DNA from 4 places in the Paenibacillus sp. FSL H8-0175 genome. Region 3 is predicted to be linked to each of the others. Evidence: predicted binding sites of a transcription regulator. Region 3 holds the regulator's gene; each other region holds the start of a gene.

Region 1 (4,184 bases), 3.3 Mb from region 3:
ACCCCATTATTTTCAACCTTAATGACCAAATAATCGGCCTGTTTATATGCTGTAATCGAAATTTTGCACTTTTGATCCCCAAGTGGCTTAATCCCGTGATAAATCGCATTTTCCACCAAAGGCTGCAGCATGAAGCGAACGACTTGGCACTGATCAAGCTTTTCATCATATCGAAGCTCGTAGTCCAGAATCTCCTCATATCGCACACCTTGAATATGAAGATAACTCTCGACATGGTACAACTCCTGATCAAGCAGAATGTATGGACTGCCTGTGCCAAGCCCTAATCGGAAATACGCGCTAAGCGCTTCCACCATCTCCACCACATTGTCTGCTCCATGTTCCGTTGCCATCCACTGGATCGTATCCAATGTGTTGTATAAAAAGTGCGGCTTGATCTGCTCATGAATCAGTCTGAGTTCCATCTCCTTTCGGTCCTGCTCCACAGCGTATAATTGAACAAGCATGTCATTGAAGCTTCGTCCAAGATCGCCGATCTCATCCGAGCGCGTAACATCTGCTCGTATGGTTTGGTTGCCGTTCTGCACATTTTCCATTACCTGGCGAAGCGACTGAATTGGACGAATAATGGAAGAAGCAAGCAGCACCAGAAAGACGATAAACGCACTACCGATAAGAACGCCTACCAGCAATGCAGTCCGCTGGGTTTTGATCACCGCTAACGATAGACTTGAATTCGGTACTTTGAGTACTAACTTCCAGCCTTCCACATTTTGAATTGGAGCCTCAAATACACTCATGTTCTTCTTATCTGCTGTATCCTCCGCTCCATCTTCTTCACCCAGCTCTCTGCAATCGACGATAAGCTGGCCTGACTGGTCATATAGCATTACATCTTGAGCAATCTCCCTCATCTTCTTGACGGAGACGGCTGCGGCAATATAAGCTACCTCATCATTCACCGATGGATTCACGCGATAAAGAATGACGACGATTTCGGCTGCATTCGCTTTGGATACGATCGGATTGCTTACCACATAATTGGAATCTGAATTCAGCAGTTTTCGATAGTAGGGTCGGTTTAGTATCGAAAAAGGCTTGTCCCTTGCTGACCAGGAATTTCCGTGAATATCCACCACGCGTATGGATTCGTACTCTACTTTCTTCTTCGCCTCGAACTTATCGAACTCTTGCAGCAATTCATCTCGTGTCCACTGATGGTCCGAAGCTAGAGAAGCAAGCATGTCTATCTCTCCAATGCGCTGATTAAACCAATAATCAATCTGGTCGCTGCGTGCAGTAACCACTTGCTGCGTTAAGTTCTTATTCAAAGGGACAACCGTATGGTTCATCTCCAAATATATTGTTACAAGCAATGCAACGAACAGCAGCAAGAAGCAGCCTCCTGCGATTAACGTAATTTTTAAGTGAATTGATTTCATTGTAATCATAGCCCTTCACAATATCCGTTTCTTACATGCCCGAAAAAGACAAAAAAACACTAATCTGTGCAAATACATAATGCTGTACTAAATCTATAATAGGTCTTGTGCATATTTTCACATGAAATAACATTCATGTCTAGGCTAGAGATAAAGGATTTGCCTAGCAAATCTTCCTCTCCCTAGTGTATGTAACCAATCCACAACAGAATGAAGGAGATATTATGCGAACTCACACGAAAAAGCTGTTATCTATTCTACTAGTCCTCAGTCTTATGTTCACGCTTGCTGCTTGCGGCAGTAAAGATGCAGAGCCCGCTGCAGATGCAAACGGAGTTCAAGTCTTTGAAGGAGTTGGGCAAGGTAAACATGGCGATATTAAAGTACAAGTCTCCTTATTAGATAACAAGATCACTGACATTAAAGTGACAGAGCATAAGGAAAATGAAGTACTTGCAGAACCTGTTTATACGCAGCTCAAGCAAGAGGTCATGGCAACTAACAGCGCAAAAGTTGATGCCATTAGCGGATCTACAGTTACAAGCAAAGGATATCTCGAAGCCATTCAAGATGCAATTACGAAGTCTGGACTTACCCTTGTCGCTGGCGCTGAAGTCAGTGGAAGCAAAGACAAAGAAGAAGTCGAGCAAACCTATGATGTTGTCGTCATCGGTGCCGGGGGTGCTGGCTTTAGTGCGGCTATCGAAGCGAAGAGCGCTGGAGCTAATGTAGTTCTGCTCGAGAAAATGCCAGCTGTTGGCGGCAACACATTGATTTCCGGTGGTGAGATGAATGCGCCTGACAACTGGGTTGAACGTGCTCTTGGCATCACAGATGACACGGCTGACTTGTTCTATAATGATACGATGAAAGGCGGAGACAACCTCGGGGATCCAAAGATGGTTCGTATTCTTGCCGACAATGCTCTAGCATCTGCCGAATGGCTGCGCGATGATATCAAGGTAGAGTTCTTACCTGATCATCTGTTCCAATTTGGTGGCCATTCCAGAAAACGTGCGTTGATTCCTGTAGGTCATACAGGTGTTGAATTGATTACTAAGTTAAAAGCCAAAACAGACGCTGATCAAATCACGATCAAAACGAATATGAAAGCCGAAACCTTGCTGAAGGACGAAAGCGGCAAAGTAACAGGTGTAACTGCGACTTCGGGTACTGGCGACAAGATCACATTCCATGCGAACAAAGGCGTCATCATCGCTACCGGTGGTTTTGGATCCAATGTAGAGATGCGTAAGAAGTATAACCCTACAATGGATGAAAAATATATGACTACCGATACACCAGGATCTACAGGTGACGGTATCGTTATGGCAGAAACGATTGGCGCCAAACTGACAAACATGGAGAGTATTCAAACGTATCCAATCTGTAATCCTGAGACAGGTGTTATTTCCCTGGTTGCAGACTCCCGCTTCGATGGTGCGATCCTGATTAACCAAGAAGGCAAGCGCTTCGTTGAGGAATTAGAACGTCGTGACGTTATTTCTAAAGCAATTCTTGCCCAAACGGGTGGATATACGTATCAATTATGGAATCAAGGCATTGAGGATATTGGTAAAACGATCGAAGTTCATCAAGACGAATACGATCAACTCGTTAAACAAGGCTTGCTCTTTAAAGCCGATACGATTGAAGAGGCGGCTGATTTCTTTAAAATTGACGTGAACACTTTGAAAGAAACGATTAATAAAGTAAATGATTATGCGAAAACAGGTAAAGACCTTGATTTCAAACATCGCGGTGGATTGAAATCTCTTGAAAAAGGCCCTTACTACATCGAAAAAGCTGTACCCTCCGTTCACCATACAATGGGCGGCTTGGTGATCGACGAGAAGACTCGCGTTTTGAATGAAAAAGGCGAAGTCATCCCTGGGTTGTTCGCTGCAGGTGAAGTAACAGGGGTCATTCATGGTACAAACCGTCTTGGCGGTAATGCCATCGCTGATATCTTCACATTCGGCCGGATTGCAGGCAAACAAGTTGTAGCAGAGTAATCTTATTTTTTGTGTAACTGCTCTATTAATAAGTTAGCCTTAAAAACGTGCAAGATAGTTCGTAATGTGCAGGTTGACTCTAACTTTCAAGCTGCCCTCTATGACATAGCAAACCGCCCTGTCAGCAACATTGCGAACAGGGCGGTTTATTTATGTATTCGTGTCATCGGCATGAAAAAAATAAGCACTGTGACCAAAAGTGTGACCACGATGATCTTCACGATTTTTTTATGGTGGAGCCTAGGGGCTACGCTCGTCTAACTCGCTGCTCTTTTATCGTTCCGAAAAAGGAATATTATTCCACTCTCTTTTTACTTTCATTGCATTTCTCTCCTTTAACTGAATGTGAAAAAGCGCAGGAACTTGTCCCTGCGCCATGCTTCCGCAATATGCGGAAACAAAAAAAGCCCCATATGGTACCCTCGAAGGTTCCATATGGGGCTGACTTTTTGCAGGATCATTAATAAATGAGAAAGAGCCCTCACGGATAATAGGCATAGACCTACTTCGTAAGAGCTTTATTATGCAGATATGTGGTTGGCGAACGCTTCTAATTAATGGCCAGATATAATGGAAAAGCATATAGCCAACCAATGAATCCAATATATAATCGGATATTAATATTCAGGGAAATCCCTGATAAAATTTAATTCCCCGTGCTCGTCCACAAAAAATAGACGTTTTATGTTACTCGCCAAAATTTTTACAAATATATTTTATGATATTATCCTCTGCTCGGCGTTTCGTAATACTTCAGTGTCCGAAG
Region 2 (4,184 bases), 2.0 Mb from region 3:
CAGAAGCCGCTAATTAGCAAATAATCGCCGTTTGAGCGTGGTTTCGGACTCCAATGCAGCTATTACATAGAATGAGTTACAACTAGTGTGTTTTTCGTGCTAATAGCGACCATGGGGTCCGATAGCGAGCCAAATTTGCTCAAAAGCTCTGTATAAGGTCATCTGAGTCCGATCGTGCTGAGTCATCGCCCTCCGCAGAAGCTTTCGGACTCAGAAGGCGCTATTTAGCAATTAATCACCTTTTGAGCGTGGTTTCGGACTCCAATGCAGCTATTGCATAGAATGGGGGACAACTAGTGTGTTTTTCGTGCCAATAGCGACTATAGGGTCCGATAGCGAGCCAAATGTGCTCAAAAGCTACGTATAAGGTCAACTGAGTCCGATCGTGCTGAGTTATCGCCCTCCGCAGAAGCTTTCGGACTCAGAAGGCGCTAATTAGCAAATAATCGCCGTTTGAGCGTGGTTTCGGACTCCAATGCAGCTATTACATAGAACGAGGTACAACTAGTGTGTTTTTGGTGCCAATAGCGACTATGGGGTCCGATGGCAAGCCAAATGTACTCAAAAGTTACGAATAGGGTCAACTGAGTCCGATCGTGCTGAGTCACCGCCCTCCGCAGAATTTATCGGACTCAGAAGCCGCTATATAGCAAATAATCGCCGTTTGAGCGTGATTTCGGACTCCAGTGCAGCTATTACATAGAATGAGGTACAACTAGTGTGTTTTTCGTGCTAATAGCGACCATGGGGTCCGATGACAAGCCAAATGTGCTCGAAAGTTGCGATTAGGGTCAATTGAGTCCGATCATGCTGAGAAACCGCCCACCTCAGAATTTTCCGGACTCAGAAGCCGCTATTTAGCAATTAATCGCCGTTTGAGCGTGATTTCGGACTCCAGTGCAGCTATTACATAGAACGAGTTAAAACTAGTGTGTTTTTGGTGCCAATAGCGACTATGGGGTCCGATAGCAAGCCAAATGTGCTCGAAAGCTACGAATAGGGTCAACTGAGTCCGATCATGCTGAGAAACCGCCCACCTCAGAATTTTCCGGACTCAGAAGCCGCTATTTAGCAATTAATCGCCGTTTGAGCGTGATTTCGGACTCCAGTGCAGCTATTACATAGAACGAGGTACAACTAGTGTGTTTTTGGTGCTAATAGCGACTATGGGGTCCGATAGCGAGCCAATTGTGCTCGAAAGTTACGATTAGGGTCAACTGGGTCCGATCGTGCTGAGACATCGCCCCCCGCAGAAGCTTTCGGACTCAGAAGCCGCTAATTAGCAAATAATCGCCGTTTGAGCGTGGTTTCGGACTCCAGTGCAGCTATTACATAGAACGAGTTAAAACTAGTGTGTTTTTGGTGCCAATAGCGACTATGGGGTCCGATAGCAAGCCAAATGTGCTCGAAAGCTACAAATAGGGTCAACTGAGTCCGATCATGTTGAGAAACCGCCCACCTCAGAATTATCCGGACTCAGAAGCCGCTATTTAGCAATTAATCGCCGTTTGAGCGTGATTTCGGACTCCAGTGCAGCTATTACATAGAACGAGGTACAACTAGTGTGTTTTTGGTGCTAATAGCGACTATGGGGTCCGATAGCGAGTCAAATGTGCTCGAAAGTTACAAATAAGGTTATCTGAGTCCGATGTCCGGGTGTGGGCCAAATATGCTCAAAAGCTAAGATTAGAGTCATCCGAGTCCGATAGAATGCCGATAGTGAAGTATGACGATAGTGAGGTATGACTCCAGTTAGGTATAGCTCCAGTGAGATATAGCTGCATATAGGGTCAACGGTGTCCGATAGCTGCTGCGTACGCTCAAATGTAATCCAACGAAACAAGATATGCTGGCTTAGTAGGCCAGTCGCAAACTTCTATTTGTGCACAGGTCGCAGTAAATTTGACATGTCAGTGAAAACTTTCACTTAGTTTTCTCAAAGTGATAATTATCACGTTAATGTGTTTTACGACACGCTACAATGGTCATAAAGGAACAAATTTGAAGTAAATAGATGAAGGGGATAGGAACCATGGCTTATAGCAAACCGCAGCAAATTGCCGAAGTAACTGTAGAGAACGGCATAAAAAAAGCTCATAATCCGCTAAGTACCGTACTTATTCTGGGCTTTTTGGGAGGAGCGTTTATTGCGCTCGGGTTTTTATTAGATATTCGCGTCATTGCTGGCGCACCACAGGAATGGGGTTCCATTGCTAACTTTATCGGAGCCGCAGTCTTCCCCGTTGGGCTGATCATGGTACTCCTTGCAGGTGGAGAACTGCTGACAGGGAATATGATGGCCGTGCCGCTCGCTTTTATGGCTAAGAAGATTTCTTTCTGGGAAGTTGTGAAGAATCTTTTGCTCATTACGATTAGTAATCTGGCAGGGGCATTATTTGTAGCTTATTTCTTCGGTCATGTGGTGGGTTTAACTTCAGAGGGTGTGTATTTAGAAAAATTGGTGGATATGGCTGGTCATAAAATCGATGCAGAATTCTTTCCGGCATTTGTTTCGGGTATCGGCTGTAACTGGCTCGTTGCGCTGGCCGTATGGCTCTCCTATGGAGCAGATAACTTCAGCGGCAAAATCCTTGGTATTTGGTTCCCGACGATGGCCTTTGTTGCGATAGGATTCCAGCACGTTGTAGCTAACATGTTCCTAATTCCAGCAGCTATTTTTGAAGGTTATTATTCATGGGGGCAATACTTCACTAACTTTGTTCCCGTCTGGCTCGGCAATCTAACGGGTGGAGCAATATTTGTCGCAGCTGCCTATTGGATGGCATACTTGCGTAAAGCACCTACGGCTATTCAATCCGTAGATAGCATGTCCGGCAGCAGTGTCAAAAAACACGCTTAAGCTCGTCTTATAGAGCACTCCATAGAACATTCAAGGTCTGCCTTATTGGTGGCGTTAATGTTTTAGGGGTGCTTTTTGTTATGTAGACACAAAAAAATCCGCCGTGATATATCCGCGCTCGGGGGAACGAAATCGGATCACGGCGAATTTTGAAGGGGGAGTGTTTCTAGGCTCTATTACCCCGTCTTTCTAAAAGCGAATCAGTTTCTTCTTGTTTAGTTTGCTTTACGGACGACAGCCACGGCTTTAAAATAAGAATAGATATTAGAACTAGGGAGGACTGCGGACGTGAACCCCAAGGGAGACGGGATATTTCATGCGATATGTGCGTCTTATCCTCTAGATTTCATGTATACTTTATCACGATAAAACGTCAATGTGTATGCTTGCTCATAGCCCTGTTTTGGGATGATACTGGATGAATTAATGACACATATATAACAGGGGATGTACACTACTTATGAAGTTTTTACAGGCATATCCAAAAGAAGTGAAAATATTTCTAATTGCCAGCCTAATTAACGCAACAGGTAGTGCGCTGATGTGGCCGCTCGTTACGATGTATGTATTTGATGAGCTTGGACGCAGCATGTCAGATGCTGGACTGGTGATTCTTATTCAATCGGTTGGTGGGATCGTGGGTCAACTACTCGGGGGCTCACTCTATCATAAGGTAGGCGTTAACCGGCTGATTGTCGGAGCGCTCGCCATGAATGCTTTGGCACTGTTCACCTTGCCGGCAGCTAGTAACAACTGGACGTTATTTATGGTAGCAATGGGACTGGTAGGATTATTTAATTCCTTATCATTACCTGCCATTCAGGCATTTATCGGCTTTCGTTTCACGAAGCAACGTGGTGAGCTGTTTAATGTTATTTATGTCGCCAATAATATTGGTGTAGCACTGGGGACGGCATTAAGTGGTTTTTTGGCCGATATTTCCTATATGCTAAGCTTTGTAATGAATGGTGTAACTTCGGCGGTATTTGCGGGTTTCTTTTTTATATATCTGAAGAAAATCGGTGGAGAACCTGCGCATGAGGTAATGGGGCATCAGAAGAATGAACCAGAGAAACAATCCACGTGGAAGCTAATGGGGCATACTCGTATTTATCTTTATATGGGGATCGGTTCTTTGTTCCTGCTTCTCGGTAACTCTATCTGGAATACAGGGGTATCTCCGTTCATTATTTCAGAGGGCTGGCCTAAGAAAACTTATGGTTTTCTCTGGACACTGAACGGTATTTTGATTTTTGCAGCTCAGCCATTGGTAACAATGATTAAGCGCTGGTTCGCGTCTACCTCAACGGCGCAAATGACTGCA
Region 3 (4,184 bases):
ACCTCTGTTAGACCCGCTCTGGTTTTGGCAACATCCTTAGCGATATCACGCTCGTTCCATTGATCTTTCATAATATAGGCATAGAACTGGATAAGTCCAAACCCCAGGAGCAGAATCAGAACTGACCCCAGGAGGATCCATTTTTTCCTTTTCTTCAAGGTACAGCTCCCTTTCTAGTAATATATCTTTTTTGATTATATAACACACCCGCGCGTTTATCCAAAATTTCATAATTTTCTAGCTTTCCCAGCCTTAAAAATACACAAAAGGCCGCAACTTTTGCTAAAAGCAAAAAGTCACAGCCTATTATTTATTCGTTATTCTCCAGACTTAACGCTTCAATAAACCTTCGAAGGCTTCTTGCGCTTTACGCCGGATAGCTTCCTCATCCAGGGTTAAGCATTGTCCATGCTTGATGACCTGTTTACCATTCACCCACACATGCTCAACATCCTTAGCGCTAGCAGAGTAAACTGCATGAGACAACAGATCTGTGTGTGGCAGCAAATGCGGCTGATCGATATCAATAGCAATGAAATCTGCTTTCATCCCTCCAGCAAGTCTGCCTACATTATTTAAAAAGATGGACTGCGCGCCATATTCTGTAGCCATACGCAGAGCTTCTGGAGCAGGGACAGCCGTTGGATCACCGCTGACACCCTTATGAATGAGAGCTGCAAGCCGCATCTCTTCAAACATATCCAAGTTATTGTTGCTTGCCGCGCCATCCGTGCCAAGAGACACCTTCACACCAGCTTTTAGAAGATCAGTAACCCGAGCCACTCCGCTAGCCAGCTTCAAATTACTGCCCGGATTATGAGATACACCCACATTATGGCGAGCCAAGATCTCAATCTCTTCATCATTTAAATGAACACCATGTGCAACTATCGAGGGACGTGTGAACATTCCAAGCTTCTCTAAGTGAGCTACAGGACGCAACCCGTAATCCGCCACATTTTGTTCCACTTCACGTTTCGTTTCGGACATATGCGTATGCATTGGTAAATCCAGATCATGCGCTGCCTGCACGAACTTAACCAGGAAGTCAGGAGGGCAAGTATAAGGGGCGTGTGGCGAGATCATAGTAGTAATTCTACCGTCAGCCTTTCCATGCCAGTTACGGGCAAAAGAAATCGCTTCCGCAAGCTTGTGATTCTGTACATCCTCTGGACATAACCCGATCACACCACGCATCAATACGGAACGGATACCTGATAACTCAGCTACCTCGGCTACTCGGTCCATATGATCATACATATCGAGGAAGGTCGTAGTTCCACCCTTCAGCATTTCCAATACAGATAAGGAGGTTCCCCAGTATACATCATCACCGGTGAACTTTTCCTCCATTGGCCACATCTTCTCCTGAAGCCACACTTGTAGCGCTAAATCATCTCCATATCCACGCAGCAAAGACATCGCCGCATGACCGTGTGTGTTTACAAGTCCAGGCATGAACAGCAGACGGCTGCCATCAACCACTTGCACTCCAGCTTCCATCTGAGGCTCTTCTTTTCCTATGTAAGTGATTAAATCATCTTCAATAGTCATATATCCACTCAGAACCGGCTCATCCGTTCCCGGAGTCAGAAAATACCCGCCCTTAATTATCGTTTTATTGTTGTTCATGTTCACTTTCTTCCTTTCCATCCCGCAAGTAATAAGCAAGACTTTGCAGATCAGTTGTAAAATCAGCTGCATGCACCCGGATATTCGGTGGTGTCTTCAGAATCACAGGGGCAAAGTTCAAAATCGCTTCAATCCCAGAAGAAATGAGGATATCTGCTACATTTTGAGCTTCTGAATCAGGTACGGTAATAATGGCAATGCGAATACCTTGCTCACGAATTGTGCTGCCTAGTTCATCCATCGGTTGCACAGTAAGTGAGTTGATCTTACGTCCAACCTTAGGAGCGTACGAATCAAATATAGCCGTGATTTTCATAGTATCTTTGAGATATGCATTGTAATTAGACAAGGCATGTCCGAGATTACCTGCTCCAACTAAAGCTACATTAAGCTGTTGATCCAGCTTCAGGATATGACGGATTTTCTCAATAAGATACGTTACATCATAGCCGATACCTTTTCTGCCGAAGTCACCAAAATATGCTAAATCCTTACGAATCTGTGCGGGATTAAGATCAAGCTTTTGCCCAAGTTCCTGAGAGGAAACTGTTAATATTTCGCGATTCTGGAGATCATTCAAAAAACGCAAGTACACAGGCAGTCTGCGAACAACGGCTTCTGATATTTTATCCGATTTCATATTTTTCCTCCTAAAAATAGTAATGTTCTTGTGAAAATCCATATTCAAACGTCTACCTCTCCTTATTAAGGACGGTACTGTAACACACCGCCCTTAAGGATAAGGAGGAGCTAAACTGAAGACGAGCGTTTTAAGAAGCGCCGCCATCCTCTAGCCATTCCGCTATGCGTGGGACCATTTGATCAGTAAGCATATGCTCCATTTTGGGACCAGGCAATGAATAAAGGAAATACTTCCCGTAATGAGATTCAATAACCCTTGTATCATAAACAATAACTATTCCGCGATCCTGCGCCGTGCGAACCAGTCTTCCGAATCCCTGCTTAAAACGAATAACCGCTTGAGGAACAGATAATTTCATGAACGGATTCTTCTTCTGGGCCTGTAATAACTCCGACTTCGCTTCCGCCAACGGGTGATTCGGCGGTTGAAATGGAAGTCTCACGATGGCCAGGCAAGTCAGTGCTTCACCTGGAATATCTACACCTTCCCAGAAGCTGCTCGTCCCCAGCAATACGGATGCTGCACTGTCCTGAAAGCGGCGGATCAGCTTGCTCCGGCTGCCACCTTCCACGCCTTGACCAAGCACCGTAATCTCTTGTGAGGCTAAAGCCTCTTTAAGCGGATCATATACCTGACGCAGCATTTTATAAGAAGTAAACAGAACCAGCATCCGCCCACGTGTTGTTTTAGCAGCTTCCGATAATGACTGTACGAGTGTATCGACAAATCGAGCATCGCCCACACTGCCCTTCACACTAGGAAAATCACGCGGTATAACTAGCAGTGCCTGCTCGCGATATTTAAAGGGAGATGGAAGGAGTGAGGTCATTAGACGTCCCTCTTCTGCAGCTTCGTTAAGTCCGAGATTATCAATCATAAATTGAAAAGATTTATCTACAGATAGCGTCGCCGAGGTAAGCACGATGCTTTTTTTCTTATCGAAGAACAACTCTTTAAGCTGGATGCTAACATCCACAGGGACGGCATACAGCTGTAGGGATTTGCTACGGTAATTTCCATTTGCCTCCAGCCAATATACTACATTATCGTCATTCAGCCCCATAAAGAATCTTACTTGCTCACGTATGGAAGCCAAATCTTTAAATAAACCGCTAATATCAGTAACAAGGCTGTCTGCTGAGGATTGGCTTTCCTGGTCACGCATCTCGTTAAGCATTTTATCACCCTTACGGATGATGTCGCTTAACGTCAGATTCATAGTGTTCTCTAGCGCAACCAATTCATCCCAATCCTTCGGCTTACGGGCGGGAAGCAACCGCATAACCAGTTGTCCCGCTTCTCCTGCCCCTGCATCACTGCGTTCCGGCAATAGGCTGAACAGCTTGTCGCTGAGTGCATCCCAGGTTTCTTTGACAGTAAGCAGATCCGGGTAGATCCGATCGATGACTCCGCTCCATTCTGAAGCCTCTTCACTGCCTGACGACTGTAATATTTGACGCAGAGCAGGGAGCTGTCCGTTTCGGCTATCTTTATACAGTCGCGATAACGTGTGTGCCACCGTGAAATGCTTCATATGCATGCCAAGATGTTTACCAGCCACATCTTCTAAATGATGTGCTTCATCAATGACAAGATGCTCGTAAGCCGGAAGCAGCTGGTGCCCAGCCTTAACATCTGCGAATAGCTTGGAGTGGTTCGTAATAACCACATCAGCAATCCCAGCTTCATGCTTGGCCCTATGATAATAACATTTGCGGAACCAAGGACAAGAACGGCCCAGACAGGAATCGGTATCGCTTGCCACCGTCTCCCAGAAATCACCGCCCCGGCCGCTTAAATTCAGCTCTTCATCATCCCCTGATTCACTTTGAGTGAGCCATACAATCATCTGAGCGGCAGTAAGCGCATCTTCCCTTGGGCTTATAAAGTCCTTTTTATTAATTTTATG
Region 4 (4,184 bases), 3.3 Mb from region 3:
ATGCAGACTCTTAGGAGTCTGCAATAACCTTCTCTCTCACTTCACTTCTCTAACTACATCTTTTATTGGCTATTTCATCGATCATTAATCCACCTCATTCAAATTGCACGCCATTGTCCTTCTAATTATCAGAAAACCATGGTTCAATTTTTTCACTAAAAACTTATCATTCAGAACATTCTCTATTAGAATTAACGCCTCAGGTGAAACAATGCTGAATGGTTCTGTCGAGGGTCGCTCACCGTTAACCAATTGGTATAACCTTTACTTCATGACTCTTTTCAGTTCAAATTGTGTTGCCTCTAATATCAAGATAAGTCTGTCATTATTCAGATCCAAAAAACTTAGGGGTATAGCAAGTCCTGTAGAAGAGTCGGAGATACTTAATACTTTTACTCCATCATTCATGCTTAAACTCGGCATATCCATTTTATAAACTCTATAAGAAGAGTCATTATTTTAGTGTACTTCTGTAATGTTATAGAGTGGAGCTTCTAGCTGATATTGATAAACAGGATAGTGTTCAAACCCTTTTGATAAAAAGGAATCTTTTTTGATTATAATTTCATCACCAATAACGTTTTGCCCTGTTGGATATTCCGAAGCATCATTGTAAGAATTTGCAAATCCTAAAAGGTTTTCAACTTTCCAAGTTCCATAGAAGAACTTCTCAGTTTCACTATCCCAATCCTTACTTCCTACAAAAGGTTCAGATGTATTACTTGGAATAAGATCATCTCCATTGATGGTTCAATCGTAGGGATATTCTTTGCAATTCCATCATTTTGATCTTTAAATACTGCTCCATTACTACATCCAACCAAACAGGCAGACAATATAGTCACGATAAGAAATATTTTAACCCTCATGATTCATATCCTCCAAACACCCGTTCATTTTTATCTCGTTCTCAAATGCAGAAACCGGTAGTCTCGCTCGTTTTACGGTTTTCCTTCTCTAAATTCATACAAAAACCGAGAAAAGTCACTTCATTTATAAGTGTCTATTTCTCGGTTATCGTGTATTCATTCGTTATTTTAATTAGTTAGGTTGCTCTTCCATCGCTCTAATAGATTCATCCACCTTCACCATCATGGAACATTCGACTCTTTTGCGGAAGACGTCACAGCTGAAATCATAGGTTCCGACCAGGGAACCCGTCGCGTGCAGTGCATTGGCTGGACAACCACCGCTGCAGTAGAGTTTAGCCCAGCAGTCCTTGCATTCCGGCTTCGAGTAGCAGTTGCTCTCTTTGAATTGACATTGCAGCTCTGGCTTTGTGATGCCATCCCAGAGGTTTCCCATGCTGTACTCTTCATCCCCTACGAACTGGTGACAAGGAAAAAGCTCTCCCCAAGGGGTGACGGCAAGATATTCGGTTCCTGACCCACAGCCAGTGATTCTCTTCTGGATGCAAGGTCCTTCCGAGAGGTCTAGCATGTAGTGATAAAAGGTAAAACCCTTGCCTTGTTCACCGCGACCGATCATTTCCTTCGCGAGAATTTCGTACTGGTTGTATATCTCCGGCAGGTCCTCCTCGGTAAGTGCATAGGGCTCCTTTGGATCACAGATGACCGGTTCCATCGAAATTTTGTCAAAACCAAGGTCTGCGATATGAAATATATCGTTGGTGAAATCGACATTGTTACGAGTGTAAGTTCCTCGTACATAGTACTCTTGGTCTCCGCGCTTACGAACGAATTCCTGGAACTTCGGAAGAATATGATCATAGCTGCCTTTTCCGTTAACCGTTTGGCGAAGCCGGTCATGAACCTCTTTTCTTCCATCCAGGCTTAATACGACATTGTACATTTCCTGATTTAAAAACTCGGTGACCTCATCGTTCAGCAGCATCCCGTTCGTCGTGAAGGTGAAGCGGAACTTCTTTTTGTATTCTTGTTCTTTGCTTCTTGCATAAGCTACGATCTGTTTAACCACTTTCCAGGCTAAAAGTGGTTCCCCGCCGAAAAAGTCAATGTCCAGGTTTCGATGATGACCTGAGTTTTCAAGCAGATAATCGATAGCTTTTTGTCCAACCTCATAGCTCATGATTGCTCGATCTCCGTTGTATTTCCCCTGACTAGCGAAGCAATAGTCGCATGACAAATTACAGGTATGCGCAACATTGAGGCAGAGTGCCTTGACATAAGTTTTTCGTTTTTTTAAATCGAGCGAGAGGTTCTCATACTCATCTTTTGTAAAAAGCTGTCCATCATTTATAAGCTCCTCGATATCCACGATGGTTTCTCGAATGTCGCTCTCGGAAATGCTGGAATCATCTTTATATTTATCCAACATTGTTGTCACGATTTGATCGACAGAAGTTTTCTCATAATCCGCTATAATTTCATATGCTAGGTCATCAACAACATGCACCGAGCCACTATAGGTATCGAGCACGATATTGTATCCGTTTAGTTTATATTGATGAATCATACTTACTAATCAAGCTCCTTTTGCACACAAGTAGAAACGGCTTTGCCTTCCTTTAGAGGTAGCATCCATTTCTTAAAAATAGCCGCCCATCAGCAGAGCAATGGGCGGTAAAATTCCGAATCCTATCTGTTCATTGCATTTTCACACTTCTGGTTTGCAACGCCGCAGGAAGTTTTACAAGCGGACTGGCAAGAGGTCTGGCATGCGCCGCATCCGCCGTGTTTTGCGGTATCCATCAGTTTGCGGGTGCTCAGTGTTACGATTCTTTTCACGATAAATAACTCCTTCTGTAATTTCTTGTGATCACTTTCACTTAATTTCCATGGAACATCGTAGCAACATCACGCAAGTACGTCTATGATGCCCGTCACCTAACAGAGTAGAGAGGGCTTAAACATAAGTATCAACGTTAATTTTCGTGCAATCGTTCATGCTTGTGATCGTAGGATGCGGTAGCCGGAACCAGAGTCAGGGCAATACTAAAAAAGTGAAACAAAAAAGAGACGGCAATGATGCCATCTCTTTAACAACATTTTTTCTCATACTTGTCCGTAAAGTCCAATAAATATAAGGATCTCATAGCACTGTATCCTTCCTTACCAGTAGAGCGACACTCTCCACATGCGTGGGTAGACAGTGTGAACAAACTTATATGAGGAGCCTAAGACACTTCCGGACAGTTTATCTGCTCTTGACGCCTTAGTTCATAAAAATATTTCACTATTGGATGCTTTAACTTCATCTTCTCGCTCATGTTTAAAACCCAACCGTTTTGATAGAAGGCAACTCCGAGCATAACATCTATGGCGTGCTGCAGAGGGACGAGAATAACCCTCCTATCCATAACCGAACGGATGCTTTTTGTACTCTAAGGGGCTTGAGCCGACTCTATTTTTGAACACACGACTAAAATAGTACTGGCTCTTATACCCTACCTTCACGGCCAGATCCCCGATTTTGATATTCGGCATTACGTCATCCAGAATCTCCTTCGCCTTCGATATCCGAAGCTCGGTGACATAGTCAAGGAATGAAGCACCGATTTCTTGCTTCATACGCTTACTAAGATAGGTTTGGTTGATATGAAATAGTGCTGCTACTCGAGTAATAGACAGCTCCGGATCCTGATAATGACTGTCAATATACTCGGTCACTTTTTGGATAAGCACTGTTCCATCCCCTGTATACCCGGGAAGCTCCCGCTCCTTATCCACCCTGTCTTCATGTGAATGCAAAGGATATTTTACCTGAAGATGCTCATCGATCCGATGAAGCAGCTTGTTCAGATCACTCTTCGGCACAGGTTTCAATACATAATCGAATGCTTGCAGTTGCACGGCTTGACGCGCATATTCAAAGTTATCGTACCCGCTGATGATGACAACCAGAACCGACGGGCAGCGTTCGCGCAATATATTCATCAGATCGAGCCCATTCATATTCGGCATGTTGATGTCCACAAGACATACATGTGGTGGGGCTTCCTCCACCATATTCAATGCTTCGTTTGCACTTTTCGCTTCTCCTGCAACCTCAAAAAGATACGGACTCTCCTCAATGTATTGTCGCAAGCCTTTGCGAATGATCGTTTCATCATCGACGATGACAATCTTCCACATCTTCATTCCACTCCCCGTCCAAAGGTATTCGAATGACCATAACGGTAATGCCATCTTCGCTCTTCACTGCAAGGCCATATGGCACTCCGTAAGCTAGTCGAATGCGATGGTTTACACTGTATAGCCCAA

The links. The regulator Rex, encoded in region 3, represses fermentation and respiration genes when NADH is low (regulators of the CRP and FNR family bind a similar motif). The targets are predictions, from matches to a motif close to TTGTGAAATATTTCACAA.
Region 1: the regulator Rex is predicted to act here: its motif matches at 1,509-1,526, upstream of MHH46_RS03650 (flavocytochrome c).
Region 2: the regulator Rex is predicted to act here: its motif matches at 1,912-1,929, upstream of MHH46_RS30160 (formate/nitrite transporter family protein).
Region 4: the regulator Rex is predicted to act here: its motif matches at 2,734-2,751, upstream of scfA (six-cysteine ranthipeptide SCIFF).

Annotation. Positions count from the first base shown of each region.
Region 1 covers NZ_CP150299.1:832,572-836,755, reverse strand. Annotated here, with positions in the region: gene MHH46_RS03655 (histidine kinase) at 1-1,355, opposite strand, end outside; gene MHH46_RS03650 (flavocytochrome c) at 1,628-3,418, shown strand.
Region 2 covers NZ_CP150299.1:6,786,903-6,791,086, reverse strand. Annotated here, with positions in the region: gene MHH46_RS30160 (formate/nitrite transporter family protein) at 2,033-2,860, shown strand; gene MHH46_RS30155 (MFS transporter) at 3,321-4,184, shown strand, end outside.
Region 3 covers NZ_CP150299.1:4,737,212-4,741,395, forward strand. Annotated here, with positions in the region: gene MHH46_RS21085 (DUF5590 domain-containing protein) at 1-71, opposite strand, end outside; gene MHH46_RS21090 (amidohydrolase) at 331-1,632, opposite strand; gene MHH46_RS21095 (redox-sensing transcriptional repressor Rex) at 1,619-2,272, opposite strand; gene dinG (ATP-dependent DNA helicase DinG) at 2,403-4,184, opposite strand, start outside.
Region 4 covers NZ_CP150299.1:836,833-841,016, reverse strand. Annotated here, with positions in the region: gene MHH46_RS03675 (DUF2075 domain-containing protein) at 1-14, shown strand, start outside; gene scfB (thioether cross-link-forming SCIFF peptide maturase) at 1,042-2,436, opposite strand; gene scfA (six-cysteine ranthipeptide SCIFF) at 2,559-2,708, opposite strand; gene MHH46_RS03660 (response regulator) at 3,273-4,055, opposite strand; gene MHH46_RS03655 (histidine kinase) at 4,030-4,184, opposite strand, start outside.